DNA from 3 places in the Mangrovibacter phragmitis genome. Region 1 is predicted to be linked to each of the others. Evidence: predicted binding sites of a transcription regulator. Region 1 holds the regulator's gene; each other region holds the start of a gene.
The links. The regulator PurR, encoded in region 1, represses purine synthesis genes. The targets are predictions, from matches to a motif close to CANGCAAACGTTTGCNTG.
Positions count from the first base shown of each region.

Region 2: a site for PurR is predicted at 1,186-1,203, ahead of MPHASIOC01_RS17745 (NCS2 family permease). Genes of this name have one in related genera too.
Region 3: a site for PurR is predicted at 959-976, ahead of pyrD (quinone-dependent dihydroorotate dehydrogenase). Genes of this name have one in related genera too.

Region 1 is NZ_CP134782.1:1,126,682-1,130,222, forward strand. Features, by position in the region: gene punR (DNA-binding transcriptional activator PunR) at 1-835, shown strand, start outside; gene purR (HTH-type transcriptional repressor PurR) at 832-1,857, opposite strand; gene MPHASIOC01_RS05415 (YnhF family membrane protein) at 2,150-2,239, shown strand; gene MPHASIOC01_RS05420 (MFS transporter) at 2,508-3,541, shown strand, end outside.
Region 2 is NZ_CP134782.1:3,678,473-3,682,013, forward strand. Features, by position in the region: gene rpoD (RNA polymerase sigma factor RpoD) at 1-911, shown strand, start outside; gene MPHASIOC01_RS17745 (NCS2 family permease) at 1,391-2,689, shown strand; tRNA gene MPHASIOC01_RS17750 (tRNA-Ile) at 2,997-3,072, shown strand; gene MPHASIOC01_RS17755 (hypothetical protein) at 3,255-3,509, opposite strand.
Region 3 is NZ_CP134782.1:673,016-676,556, reverse strand. Features, by position in the region: gene pyrD (quinone-dependent dihydroorotate dehydrogenase) at 1-865, opposite strand, end outside; gene pepN (aminopeptidase N) at 1,033-3,541, opposite strand, start outside.

The sequences.
Region 1 (3,541 bases):
AATCAGTTATACAGTGCGACAACTGGAATCCTGGCTGTCGGTCGAACTGTTTGAACGCCGCCATAAAGATGTAGAACTGACTGCCGCTGGCCGGTGTTTTTTACAGGAAGGTCGCAGTGTTATCAAAAAAATGCATGAAACACGCCTGCAGTGCCAGCAGATAGCGAATGGCTGGCGTGGTTCACTGGCTATTGCGGTCGACACCATTGTCCGTCCGGCAAGAACCCGTCAGTTGGTGCAGGATTTTTATCATCAATTCCAGGATGTGGAGTTGCATGTACGGCCGGAAGTGTTCAATGGTGTGTGGGATGCGCTGGCAGATGGGCGGGTCGAACTGGCGATTGGCGCGACACAGGCTGTGCCTGTCGGTGGGCGGTACGGCTTTCGTGATATGGGGAGCATGGCATGGCGTTGTGTGGTCGCTGCATCGCACCCGCTTGCGCAGATGACAGGTTTTATTGGCGATGACGTACTTCGCCAGTGGCCATCTCTGGTTCTGGAAGATACCTCGCGTGAACTGCCTAAAAGGATAACCTGGCAACTCAGTAATCAGCGTCGGATAGTGGTACCCGACTGGCAGTGTGGTTTTGCCTGCCTGAGTGAGGGCATCGGTATCGGCATGGTGCCGGCGCACATGGCACAGCCATTTATTGAACGCGGTGAATGGGTGAGTCTGCGGCTTGAAAATCCTTACCCCGATTCTGCCTGTTGCCTGACATGGCGGCAAAGTGATGCCTCGCCAGCTTTACAGTGGGTGCTGGATTATCTGGGAGATAGCGGCACTCTGAACAGTGAGTGGTTGCGGGAGCCGGGTCAACTCCCGCAGGATGATTAACGGCGATAATCCATGAACGGGCCATCAGCAACAGAACGACGTTCAATAAGGCGGGGATGAACCTCAATAGTCTGGGACTCTTCGCGCTTATTGATAATTCTGTCGAGCAGCATATTAAAAGCCGTCTCGCCGAGAGAATCTTTGGGCTGGTGAACCGTGGTCAGTGCCGGGGTAAAGTAACGCGCGTTGCGCACGTTATCGTAACCAATAATCGAGATATCCTGCGGCACACGCAGCCCCATTTCATCGGCAGCACAGATAGCCCCCATCGCCATTATATCTCCGCCACAAAACACAGCTGTTGGGCGTTGCGGACAGGTAAGGATTTGCTGCATAGCGTTGTAGCCAGACTCGGGTTCGAAATCGCCGTGAACAACCCATGACTCAGGGACATTGATACCGGCTTCGCTCATTGCTTTCATGAAGCCGGAAAGCCGTCCTGAGCCGGTGTTGCGTTCCAGTTGACCTGATATCACGCCAATTTCCCGGTGTCCACGCTCAATTAAATACCGGCCAGCCATGTAACCGCCTTCGAAGGCGTTATCAATGACAGAGTCGGTAAAATCTGCCCGTGCTTCACCCCAGTCCATAACCACCATCGGAATATGGCGGTACTCTTCCAGCATAGACAGCAGTTCCTGGGGATATTCTGAACACATAACCAGCAGGCCATCAACGCGCTTTTGCGCCATCATTGACAGGTAGGCTCGCTGCTTTTCAAAATTATTGTGCGCATTGCCGAGAATCAGTGTGTAGCCTTTGGCAAAACAGCTGTTCTCAACCGCTTCAATAATTTCAGCAAAATAGGGGGCCTCACTGCTCGTGGAAAGCAGACCAATAGATTTTGTGTGGTTCACTTTCAGGCTGCGTGCTACCGCGCTGGGTGAATAGTGCAGTTCTTTAATTGCTGCCCACACCGCATTACGGGTGTCTTCCGCAACAAAACGCGTTTTGTTAATAACGTGTGATACGGTTGTAGTGGAAACGTTTGCGCGTTTCGCGACGTCTTTTATAGTTGCCATTTGATGTCACTCCAGACCATACCCTAAACTCCTGAAATATAATTGGTTAAACGTTTGCCTGGGCTTATCCCTGTAAGCAACGAATTGGGTTGCCAGCATGCCGGGATTGCGACATAAAACGAAAAGGAGGGGATAGTGGCCGGTACGTAATAAGTCAGCGTGCGATTTTGTCTTATATTGAGTAAAAGTGGAAGTGCTAAAGCACATATCAAACTAAATCTTTAAGGATTTTACGGCCAAACTGTGTAAAAATGATCTACACCCACTTTTTACAGGGAATAAGGAATTAATCATGCCAACTGAATTGAGATATTCACTGACTACGACTGTTATTACCTTAGGTCTGATTGTTGCAACGGCGCTGATTGCCATCCTGCATTAAGGCCTGTACTGTTTTTACACAGTTATCGTTGCCCAGGCGGTGGCGTTGTTAGTTTTGTGCCTTACTGACAACTAATACACTATCGCCTGGCTGTTGCGTTTTTCTCCCTTTCTGCCCCGATACTACCTGCAGCACTGATTCTTTACCGTTTAGCAAAACTCTATTATCACTATTGCCACTTTTCAAAACGAAGTGTGACTGACATCATGTTTTCATCTTTTTTGTCTGTGCCTGCGTTGCTTTGCGCTGGCTAAAAATTGAGGTAGTGATGAAAGTCAATTTTCCATTACTCGCTCTCGCAGTAGGCGCTTTTGGGATTGGTACCACTGAGTTTTCACCTATGGGGCTGTTACCTGTTATTGCCGAAGGTGTGCATGTTTCGATTCCCGCAGCCGGGATGCTGATTAGCGCCTATGCCGTTGGGGTAATGATTGGCGCCCCTTTGATGACACTGTTGTTGTCGCGTTATTCACGGCGAAATGCCCTGGTTTTTCTGATGAGTATTTTTACTTTGGGTAATGTGCTCTCTGCTGTGGCTCCGGATTATGGCATGTTGATGTTTGCCCGTGTGATAACCAGCCTGAACCATGGGGCATTTTTTGGCCTGGGGGCTGTGGTGGCTGCCAGTGTTGTCCCCGCGAATAAACAGGCCAGTGCTGTCGCAACGATGTTTATGGGGCTGACGATTGCCAATATCGGTGGGGTGCCGGCGGCAACCTGGCTTGGACAGTATATTGGCTGGCGTATGGCTTTCCTGGGGATTGGTGCGCTGGGGCTGGTAGCCATGTTCAGTTTGTTTATGACAATTCCGGCTGGCATTCAGGGCCACAAGCCTGATGTGGCGAAGGAACTGAAGGTTCTTGTCCGACCTCAGGTACTGGCAGCACTGCTCACAACTGTCCTGGGTGCTGGCGCGATGTTCACGCTGTACACCTACATTGCTCCCGTACTTGAAACTATTACAGGCGCAACACCCGGGTTTGTCACGGCCATGCTGGTGCTTGTCGGTGTTGGCTTTTCTATTGGGAATTATTGGAGTGGGCGGTTAGCGGATAAATCAGTGACAGGCACGCTGATTGGTTTCCTGGTGCTACTGATTACCAGTATGGCACTGGTGCCCTGGGTGGGTAAAAGCTATGCCGGTGCCGCGTTGATGATGATTGTTTGGGGGGCTGCAACATTTGGTGTGGTTCCGCCTTTGCAGATGCGAGTTATGCGTGTTGCCAGTGAAGCTCCGGGCCTTGCTTCATCTGTTAATATCGGCGCTTTTAATCTGGGGAATGCGCTGGGAGCTGCAGCTGG
Region 2 (3,541 bases), 2.6 Mb from region 1:
CCAGCGAAACCTGGTTCAACGCGGCTATCGCGATGAACAAACCCTGGTCTGAAAAACTGAACGAAGTAACAGAAGACGTTCAGCGTTGCCTGCAAAAACTGCGTCAGATTGAAGAAGAAACCGGCCTGACCATTGAGCAGGTTAAAGACATCAACCGTCGTATGTCGATTGGTGAAGCGAAAGCTCGTCGCGCCAAAAAAGAAATGGTTGAAGCAAACCTGCGTCTGGTTATTTCTATCGCCAAGAAATACACCAACCGTGGTCTGCAGTTCCTCGACCTGATTCAGGAAGGTAACATCGGCCTGATGAAAGCAGTGGATAAGTTCGAATACCGCCGTGGTTACAAGTTCTCAACTTATGCCACCTGGTGGATTCGTCAGGCTATCACGCGTTCTATCGCTGACCAGGCGCGTACCATCCGTATTCCGGTACATATGATTGAGACCATCAACAAACTCAACCGTATTTCACGCCAGATGCTGCAAGAAATGGGCCGTGAACCCACTCCGGAAGAACTGGCTGAGCGCATGCTGATGCCAGAAGATAAAATCCGTAAGGTACTGAAAATCGCCAAAGAGCCTATCTCCATGGAAACACCAATTGGTGATGATGAAGATTCGCATCTGGGTGATTTCATCGAGGATACCACCCTCGAGCTGCCGCTGGATTCCGCCACAACGGAAAGCCTGCGTGCCGCCACCCACGATGTTCTCGCCGGCCTGACAGCCCGTGAAGCAAAAGTTCTGCGTATGCGCTTTGGTATTGATATGAATACTGACCATACTCTGGAAGAAGTGGGTAAACAGTTTGACGTAACCCGTGAACGTATTCGTCAGATTGAAGCGAAAGCACTGCGTAAACTGCGCCATCCAAGCCGCTCGGAAGTCTTGCGCAGCTTCCTGGATGATTAATATATAATCTTCCAACGTGAAAAGGCCCTCTACGGGGCCTTTTTTATTGGTACGCTGTAACCTGCTGCACGGAAAAACATACACAGAAACCTGCCTTATTCCTTCAACATTCCTTCAACGCCTTGTCTTTTGTACCGTTCACTAAATAAACCCGCATAACCAGAACCAGCCATGCTGTTTTCATGTGGGAAAACGATTGCGCACACATGGTGCAATGCACCATAATCACGCCTCATTCTGGTTCGGAATAGTCTTAGCCAGTGATGCAACGAAGAAGGTAAACGATTGCGTCCAGGCATGGCATAGCAATTGCTATGTGAATTCAGGGAAAGGAGTTGGTATACAAGGCGCTGGCGAAAAATCGCCGGATTGATAGCCGAGCATGCAGCTGTCAGCCTTTTCCCGAAACAATAACGCGCATGCAACCCATTATTGGCAAGAGAACGCACGTCAGTGACGTCTCCCCATCACGAGAGATGATGATGTTAGAAAAACTATTCAAGCTAAAAGCGCACAATACAACGGTTCGCACCGAAGTTATCGCGGGTATCACTACCTTCCTGGCAATGGCCTATATTCTGTTTGTTAACCCCAGCATCCTTGGTGCCACCGGCATGGATAAAGGTGCGGTGTTTGTTGCCACCTGCCTGGCTGCGGCAATTGGCTGTGTGCTGATGGGCCTTATCGCCAACTACCCCATTGCGCTGGCACCGGGTATGGGGCTGAATGCCTTCTTTACTTACACCGTGGTATTACACATGGGCTACACCTGGCATATTGCGCTGGGTGCGGTATTTCTTTCTGCCTGTATTTTCTTTGCGCTGTCGATATTCAAAATCCGTGAATGGATTATCAACAGTATTCCGTTACCACTACGTTCCGGGATTGCCGCAGGCATTGGTTTGTTCCTGGCGTTGATCGCGCTGGAAGGTGCCGGGATTGTGGTTGATAACCCGGCAACGCTGGTTGGCCTGGGCGACCTGACCAAACCAGGTCCGTTGCTGGCACTGTTAGGCTTTATCATCATTGTGGTACTGGAAGCCCGCCGTGTAACAGGCGCAGTACTGATAGGTATTCTGATTGTTACCTTCCTGTCTATGGGGATTGGCCTGACACCGTTCGGTGGCGTATTCTCTGCTCCGCCATCACTCGCCCCAACCTTCCTGCAACTGGATATTGCCGGTGCATTTAATGTGGGCCTGGTAAGCGTTATTTTTGCCTTCCTGTTTGTCGATGTATTCGATAACACCGGCACACTGCTGGGTGTAACCAAACGCGCCGGTCTTGCCGATGAAGACGGTAACCTGCCGAAAATGGGCCGTGCACTGGTTGCCGACAGCGCTGCAGCACTGTTTGGTTCACTGCTGGGTACTTCCACCACCACCAGTTATGTGGAATCTGCCGCAGGCGTGAGCGCCGGTGGCCGCACGGGTCTGACAGCAATTGTGGTTGCAATTCTGTTCCTGCTGAGCCTGTTCTTCTCACCACTGGCTGGCAGCGTACCGGTTTATGCAACTGCACCGGCATTACTGTTCGTTGCTGTGTTGATGACTTCAGGACTGGCAGAGATTGACTGGAAAGATGTCACCACTGCTGCACCGGTTACCGTAACCGCACTGACCATGCCGCTGACTTATTCCATCGCTAACGGTATTGCTTTCGGGTTTATCACCTGGACAGTAGTAAAACTGCTGAGCGGCCGCACTAAAGAAGTGAATGCGGCACTGATTATCATGTCCATCCTGTTTGTTATCAAACTGGGCTGGCTGAGTGCCTGATTAGTTTTGTGATTAGCACTAAGGGCTGCGACCTTCGGGTAGCGGCCCTTTCTCCTTCATACTGCATATATGCCATAGCAAGTGACCTTAACGGCCCCGATTCACCTTCTCCTCTGCAATGGCTCTGGAGCCCATACAGTTACTCTTAACGCGTTTAATACTCCAGTGCATCCGCAACGAGGCTACTGACAAGCGGGCATTTCTAATTCTTGTTGATTTTCTAACGGGTTAACACTGCTTATAAAATCAGCATACGCATTATAATGGCTGGATTGAGGCAGTCAGTTCCATTATAATCGTCCGCCACGGCCCCTTAGCTCAGTGGTTAGAGCAGGCGACTCATAATCGCTTGGTCCCCCGTTCAAGCCGGGGAGGGGCCACCAGATTTTAGCTGTTAATACAGACACTTAAGCCACCCAATGCGGTGGCTTTTTTGTTGCCTGAATTTTTAGTGGCGATGAAATGGCGGTGGATTTTTTACCGCCACTTTCCTGAGCACATAAAAAAACCCGCACACGGCGGGCAGTAAGAGAAAATGATCAAAAGCATGCAGAAGTCATATCGATCAGCCTCTGGAGCGATACAGATATCGGTAAATTTTCTTCGTCAGAAAAATTGCCAGAACTCCCAGCAAAATAGAAACAATACCGAGGAAAATCAGTATCGAAAGAAGGTTGCTGAACAACCCTCCAAGGCTAGAAAAATCACTCAGCCGTGCAAATTGTTCCGGGGTCAGTACACGAATCACAATCTCCGGGATAGTTAGAAAAAAAACAATCACTACCAAAAAGTAAATTGCCGCCTTACCACTTTTTTTCATTATCTTCCTTGCCCTTTCTAACAGTTATGGTC
Region 3 (3,541 bases), 450 kb from region 1:
GACCTTTTAGCTCGGCAGACAGGCTACGGATTATTTCAGTGCTTTTTAGTTGTAACGGACGGCCACTCAACCCACCGGTTTCATCACAATTCGGCATGCCCTGCACTAATTCACGGCTCAGTGTGGTATTGGTGGCAATGACGCCATCGATATTATGGCGTAGTAAACTGTCTGCAACCTGGATCAATTCTTCTTCGGAAAGATCCGGGGCGATCTTCACAGCCACAGGCACATATTTATGATGAATATCGGCTAATTGTTGCTGTTTATTTTTTATCGCAGACAACAGATCATCAAGAGCTTCACCGTATTGCAATGATCGCAAACCTGGCGTGTTAGGTGATGAGATATTGACCGCGATATACCCGGCATAAGGATAAATCTTATCCATACAGATCAGGTAGTCATCTTTGCCATTCTCAACCGGGGTGTCTTTATTTTTGCCAATATTGATCCCAAGTACGCCATCGAAATGCGCCTTTTTGACATTTTCGACAAGGTTATCAACCCCCAGGTTATTGAAACCCATGCGGTTGATTAAACCTTCTGCAGTGACCAGGCGGAAAAGGCGTGGTTTGTCGTTTCCCGGTTGTGCTCGCGGTGTAACTGTACCAATTTCAATTGCGCCGAACCCCATTGCGCCCAGTGCGTCAATGCATTCGCCATTCTTATCCAGCCCGGCAGCCAGACCAAGTGGGTTTTTAAATGTCAGCCCCATGCAGGTCACGGGTTTTACCGGGACAGACTGACGAACCAGCCACTCCAGCGGTGTACCTGTTACCCGGCGTAATTGCTGGAAGGTAAATTCGTGCGCGCGCTCAGGGTCGAGCTGAAACAGGGCTTTTCGAACGAAGGGGTAGTACATGAACTCTCCTGGATTCCCGGTGTGCAAACCGGGGCAGTATTATTATTCATCTGCACAGGAAAGGGAATTGACTTGCAACAAAAAATAGCCGGACAAGCAAACGTTTCACTCGCCCGGGGCCTCTTGTGACCAAACAGGCCCGCCTTACGACAGGCCTGTTCGGTTAATCACCCGAGTGCTTTAGTGATTTTCTCGAATAGATCGCCTGAAAGGTTATCCAGCCCTTTCAGTGTTTCGAGTGCCTGACGCATCAATGCCTGGCGAGACGCATCATAGCGTTTCAGGCGAATCAACGGCTCAATCAGGCGTGAAGCAACTTGTGGGTTGCGGCTGTTCAGTTCCGTAAGCATTTCTGTCAGGAACGCATAGCCACTGCCATCAGCTGCATGGAAAGCCGCTGGGTTTGCGCTGGTGAATGCACCAATCAACGAACGGATACGGTTCGGGTTACTCATGCTGAACGAGCGGTGGCGCAATAACCCACGGACTTTTTCCAGCACGTTATCTGCCGGGCTGGTCGCCTGCAGAATGAACCATTTATCCATGACCAGGCCATCCTGGTGCCATTTTTCATCATACTCAGCCATGAGTGATGCATGGCAAGGCAGTTGCGCACTGACTGCGGCAGACAATGCCGCCAACGCATCGGTCATATTATCGGCCTGGTGATACTGTGCGCTCACCAGCTTATCGGCAAAGTCAGGATCGCCGAACGCCAGGAAATGCAGGCACGTATTACGCAAGGCACGTTTGCCAATATCACTATGATTGATACGGTAAGTATCAACTTTCATCGCGTGATACACAGCCAGGCACTCATCAGCCAGTTCCACCGCCAGTGCACGGGTTAATGCCTCATGCACCGCCGCGATGGCGCCGGGGTCAATGACCGGGAACAGTTCGGCAATTTCATTTTGCGAAGGCAGTGTCAGAATTTCAGCCGCCAGAGCCGGGTCAATGGATTCATCAAGTAAAACTGCCCGGAAAGCATCCACCACATGCAATGGCAGTGACAGCGGCTGCGCGGCCTGCTGGCGCGCCACGTTGAGTTTAATATAAGTAGACAGCAAGCTTTGAGCAGCATCCCAGCGCGAGAAATCATTGCGGGCATGGCGCATCAGGAAGGTCAGTTGCTGGTCGCTCCATTTATATTCCAGTTTTACCGGTGCAGAGAATTCGCGCAACAAAGAAGGAACAGGCTGGAACCAGACATTATCAAATACGAATGTCTGCTTTTCCTGGGTCACATTCAGTACATGATGAATCGGATGACCCTGGTATTGCAGCGGGATCACTTTGCCTTCGTTGTCATACAGTTCGATATCAAACGGGATATGTAACGGTAGTTTTTCTGCCTGCTCGGCTGTTGGCGGAGTTTGCTGGCTGATGGTGAGGGTATAACGCTCCGTTGCCGGGTCGTAATCATCCTGCACACTCAGAACCGGTGTGCCAGACTGGCTGTACCAGCGGCGGAAATGTGATAAATCGACATTGGAGGCATCTTCCATCGCCTGAACAAAATCGTCACAGGTTGCCGCACTGCCATCATGGCGCTCAAAGTAAAGTTGCATTCCTTTCTGGAAAGCGGCTTCGCCCAGAAGGGTATGCATCATACGGATAACTTCCGCCCCTTTTTCATACACAGTCAGTGTATAGAAGTTATTCATTTCAATAACTTTATCCGGGCGAATGGGGTGCGACATGGGACTGGCGTCTTCCGCAAATTGCATTGCCCGCATAGTGCGCACATTACTGATACGATTAACTGCGCGGGAACCAAGGTCAGAACTGAACTCCTGATCACGGAATACAGTGAGCCCTTCTTTGAGGCTTAACTGGAACCAGTCGCGGCAAGTCACGCGGTTACCTGTCCAGTTGTGGAAATACTCATGGCCGATAACGCGCTCAATGTTCAAATAGTCTTTATCGGTCGCCGTTTCTGCGCGAGCCAGAACATATTTGGAGTTAAAGATGTTCAGGCCTTTATTCTCCATCGCACCCATATTGAAGAAGTCAACGGCCACAATCATATAGATATCGAGATCGTATTCCAGACCAAAACGCTGCTCGTCCCACTTCATGCTATTTTTAAGCGATTCCATGGCCCAGTCGGCACGATCAAGATTGCCGCGGTCTACATATAATTCAAGCGCTACATCACGCCCGGAGCGGGTTTTAAAGGTGTCGCGCAGGACATCAAAATCGCCGGCGACCAGTGCAAACAGGTAGCAAGGTTTCGGGAATGGATCCTGCCATTGTACCCAGTGACGCCCGCCTTCCAACTCCCCCTGCCCCATTCGATTACCATTGGACAGTAGGAAAGGATAGGTTTGTTTGTCAGCAATAATTTTGGTACTGAAACGTGCCAGAACATCCGGCCTGTCGAGATACCAGGTAATGTGGCGAAAACCTTCAGCTTCACACTGTGTGCATAACGCCTCACCAGATTGGTACAACCCTTCCAGCGCGGTATTTTGTGCCGGGTGAATATCATTGACAATGGTCAGGGTAAACCGGGCAGGCAGATTACTCACAACCAGAGCCCCGCTTTCCAGTTGGTAATCCGGCCACGGCTGCCCATCAATATCCAGCGAAACCAGAGTCAAATCCTCACCATCAAGGCGTAACACCGCCCCTTCTTCCCCCTGCCGTTGTACCTGGCTGACCGCCGTAACC